Regions from separate parts of the Actimicrobium sp. GrIS 1.19 genome, predicted to be linked through region 2. Evidence: predicted binding sites of a transcription regulator. Region 2 holds the regulator's gene; the other holds the start of a gene.

Region 1 (2,179 bases), on a different contig from region 2:
CGTGATGTCCGCGGCGACCAGAATGATGCTGACATAAAAGTGTCAATCGAGCAATTTTTATCGATGTTCGCTTGGTTACGCTTGGCGTCGAGGCGGCATGGAAGACGACGCTAGCGGATAGCTTCCAATTGGACACACGGCATTGCGCTCGCGATGCCATGACGGCTTGAGCGGGACAGCATCAAGAAGACCGATCGCTTGGTTACGACCTGGAAAAAAGAGGTTTTTCGCGCGGATATCGGGTCAACGGTTTACCTGTGGAGATCAACGGCGTTGCCAAAGGATGCCAAGTCCTGGAATGCCAACGCCTGGCGTTAATTCTGGAAAACTCGCTACTGAAATGCCTAAAATAACGGCGCAACTCGAATATCTTGATGAAACCTTGATGAGGGTGACGCCCGCAATTTTCGCTGCTGGAATCGACTTGAACGAGGACAAGAATGGCCATACCAGCCATCTCGTTATCACGACGGTCGAGCGGCAGGCGTTGATTCGGACCCTTAAGCGGTCGTTCGGCGCAAAACTGAACGACAAAAATCAAAATTACAATGTGGTCTCAGCCGTGGTTCTCTTGTCTTATCTGCAGAACAAAGGCTTCAAATCCTCCGACGAGCCTTGGTAGCGGCCGGCTGGCGCGCGCCGCTACAGTGACGGAGCGCCCCGGCGCGTCATCACAGGCGATCGCGTTCCCCCTTCCTTCGACCGCTGGCCTATACTGTGCATCCATACAGTAATATTTCGCCAAATCATGCCCTCCTCTCCGCGTCCCGTCACCGCCACCTCGGCAACCCTGGGATTTTTCCAGTGTGCCGTCCCGGCTGGCTTCCCCTCCCCGGCCGCCGACCACACCCAGAAGCGCATCGACCTGAACGAACACCTGCTGCTCAACAAGGATGCCACCTTCCTGTTCCGGGTCACCGGCGAGTCGATGCGCAATATCGACATCTTCGATGGCGACACCATCCTGGTCGACCGCTCCCTCACGCCGCGGCACGGCCACATCGTGCTGGCGATCGTGGATGAGGAGTTCACCGTCAAGCGGCTGCACCAACGCGACGGCGTCGTTCGCCTGCTGGCCGAGAATCCGGCCTACGCCTCACTGGAGTTCAAGGACGGCCAGGAGCTCCGGGTTTGGGGCGTGGTGACCTGCGGGTTGCGCAAACTCCTCAACGCCTGATTGGCGCCGGCAATGAATACGGCACCACGCAGCATCGCCCTGGTCGACTGCAACAACTTCTACTGCAGCTGCGAGCGCGTGTTCCGCCCCGACCTCGAAACCACGCCCGTCCTGGTGCTCAGCAACAACGATGGCGCCGTGGTGGCCCGCTCCAACGAGACCAAGGCCCTCGGCGTGAAGATGGGGGAGCCCTGGTTCAAGGTGAAGGAGCTGGCGAAGAAGCATGGCATCGTCGCGTTTTCGTCGAATTACGCCTTGTATGCCTGCCTCAGCAACCGGGTCATGCAGATGCTCTCCGACTTCTCGCCCGTCCAGGAGGTCTATTCGATCGACGAATCCTTCCTCGATCTCACCGGGTTCACCGACGTCACCGAGCGCGCCTACCGGATCCGCAAGACCGTCCTGCAAAACACGGGAATCACCGTCTGTGTCGGCATCGCTTCCTCGAAGACCCTGGCCAAGCTGGCCAATCACGTGGCCAAGAAGCACCCGAACTCCCGCGGCGTGTTCGATTTCAATCGGCTGTCGGTGCGCCAGGTCGACAGCGTCCTGTCCAATCTTGAAATCGGGGAGGTCTGGGGGATCGGTCGCAAGCTCAACGCCTCGCTGAACCACGACGGCATCGAGACCGTCCTGCAGCTGCGCGACGCCGATGCGCCGCGTCTGCGGGCCAGGTACGACGTGGTCATGGCCAAGACGATCCGCGAGCTGCGCGGGGAGCCATGCATCGAGCTCGAGGAAGTGGCGCCGGCAAAGCAGCAGATCGTTTGCAGCCGATCGTTCGGCCAGTGTGTCACGGACATCGATGATCTTCAGGAAGCCCTGACGCATTTCATGGGCAATGCCGCCGGGAAGCTGCGGGCCCAGAAGTCGGTTGCCAGCATGGTGCAGGTCTTCATCCTGACGGACCGGTTCCGGGCGGAGGATCCGCAGTATTGCCCGAGCGTGTCCCTGCCCTTGATCACGGCAACGGCCGACACGTTGACCCTCTGCTCGTGGGCG
Region 2 (2,179 bases):
GAACACCGATTTTTTCTCCAACGTGCCGCGCAATGGCGCCATTTTAAATGAACCCTGCCCAAATCGACACGTCTGTTTTCAATCGCCTCCGTTTCGTACTGGTCGAGACCAGCCGCCCGGGCAATATCGGCGCCGCCGCGCGGGCCATGAAAACCATGGGATTTTCCGATCTGGTATTGGTCAATCCGCGCTTCGCCGACGCCGTATCGCAGGATGAGGCGGTGGCGTTTGCCAGTGGTGCGCAGGATGTGCTGGCCGGCGCGCGCATCGTGGGTTCGATCGAAGAGGCGCTGGCCGACTGCAATTACGCCGCTGCGGTAAGCGCACGATTGCGCGAATTTTCGCCGCCGGTGGTGATGCCGCGGGCGCTGGCCACTGAACTGGCGGCCAACACCGGGCTGCAGGCGGCGCTGGTGCTGGGCAACGAACGTTTTGGCTTGCCCAACGAGATTGTTGAAAAATGCAATGTGCTGATCAACATCCCGGCCAACCCGGGGTATTCGTCACTGAATTTGTCCCAGGCGGTGCAGGTGCTGGCCTATGAATGCAGGATGGCCGCGCTCGGCGAGACGAAGATCGCCTCCGTCATTGGTTTTCAGGGAGATGCTGCCGGCCTGGCCGACATCGAGGGCATGTACCAGCATCTGGAGCAGGCGCTGGTTGCGATTGATTTTCTGAATCCGGACAATCCGAAGAAGTTGATGCCGCGCTTGAAACGGCTGTTCGCCCGCACCGGGCTGGAAACCGAGGAGGTCAATATCCTGCGCGGCATCGCCAAGCAGATCCTCGCCACGCGCAAGTAAGAAGCGAATGGTCAGGAGGCGGCGTGCTAGCCCCAGGCGCGCAGCAAGCCGACCGCCAACCCTTCCAGCGCGAAATCCTCGCGGTCCGGGTCAATCCGAATGGTTTTGAAGTCGGTATTTTCCGGCATCAGTTCAATGAATGCGTCGGTTTTCCGGTAGCGCTTGACCGTGACATCGTCACCAAGCCTGGCCACCACGATCTGGCCGTTGCGCGCCACGTCGCTCTTTTTGACCGCGATCAGATCGCCATCGAGAATGCCGGCATCGCGCATCGACATCCCGCGCACCTTCAGCAGATAATCCGGCCTGGCGGAAAACAGCGCGGGATCGACGTTGTAGTTGGCTTCGACGTGCTCCAGCGCCAGGACCGGCGATCCGGCGGCAACCCTCCCGATCAGCGGCAGGCGCAATTGCATCAGCGCCACGTGCGGCAGCGTCATCTGCCGGCCGCCGGTGCGCTCGATGCCCATTTCCAGCAGGCGGATGCCGCGCGAGGTGCCGGGTGAGATTTCAATCGCGCCCTTGCGGGCCAGCGCCTGCAGATGTTCTTCCGCCGCATTGGCTGATCGAAAACCCAGTTCATTGGCGATCTCGGCACGGGTGGGCGGAAAACCGGTGTTCTCGATGGCGTCCTTGATCAGGTTGAGAATCTGTTCCTGGCGCGCAGTCAGTTTGATCATGGCGGAACCTGCTGGTTAAATAGACAGGCTGTAGTTTTATACAGTGTGCAGGCAAAAGCAAGCGAATTAACGACGAAGCGGCGGGGCGTTACCGGCTGATCGGCGCGCAGGCGGCCATATTCGTTGAGTTTTCCGCCATTCGCGGTTATAGTCTCGGGCTGTCCTCTTCCCACACTCGTCTTGACGCCGGGGTGGGCAATTTTTCAATACGTCCAGAAGGAGTCTGTATGCGTCATTATGAAATCGTTTTTATCGTCCATCCGGATCAGAGCGAGCAAGTGCCCGCCATGATCGAACGCTACAAAGGCGTTGTCACCGCCCGCGGTGGCAAGATTCACCGTGTCGAAGATTGGGGTCGTCGCCAGATGGCTTACCTGATCCAGAAACTCGCCAAAGCACACTATGTTTGCATGAACATCGAATGCGACAACGAGACCCTGGTTGAAATCGAGACCGGCTTCAAATTCAATGATGCGGTTCTGCGTCACCTGACCGTCAAACTGAAGAAGGCTGAAACCACACCTTCGCCAATGATGAAGGCAGTGCAGAAGGAAGATGCGGCCAAGAGCCATCGTTCCGAGGCGCCTGCTGCGTAATTGCAGGCCGGAGCAGTGAACCAGTTTCAGTGTGTTGCCAGCATCGCCGAGCGAGAAATCTTGCGCTATACACCGGCAGGCATCCCGATCGTGTCAGCGA

Evidence for each region. Region 2 encodes LexA, which represses DNA repair genes until DNA is damaged. Its sites were predicted from a motif close to ACTGTATNNNNATACAGT; they were not measured.
Region 1: a site for LexA is predicted at 715-732, ahead of RCH09_RS18565 (LexA family protein). Genes of this name have one in related genera too.

What each region holds. Positions count from the first base shown of each region.
Region 1 is NZ_JAXCHT010000044.1:5,913-8,091, reverse strand. Features, by position in the region: gene RCH09_RS18570 (hypothetical protein) at 299-622, shown strand; gene RCH09_RS18565 (LexA family protein) at 749-1,177, shown strand; gene RCH09_RS18560 (Y-family DNA polymerase) at 1,190-2,179, shown strand, end outside.
Region 2 is NZ_JAXCHT010000019.1:84,749-86,927, forward strand. Features, by position in the region: gene RCH09_RS13990 (hypothetical protein) at 1-42, opposite strand, end outside; gene RCH09_RS13995 (RNA methyltransferase) at 48-803, shown strand; gene lexA (transcriptional repressor LexA) at 830-1,483, opposite strand; gene rpsF (30S ribosomal protein S6) at 1,711-2,079, shown strand; gene priB (primosomal replication protein N) at 2,095-2,179, shown strand, end outside.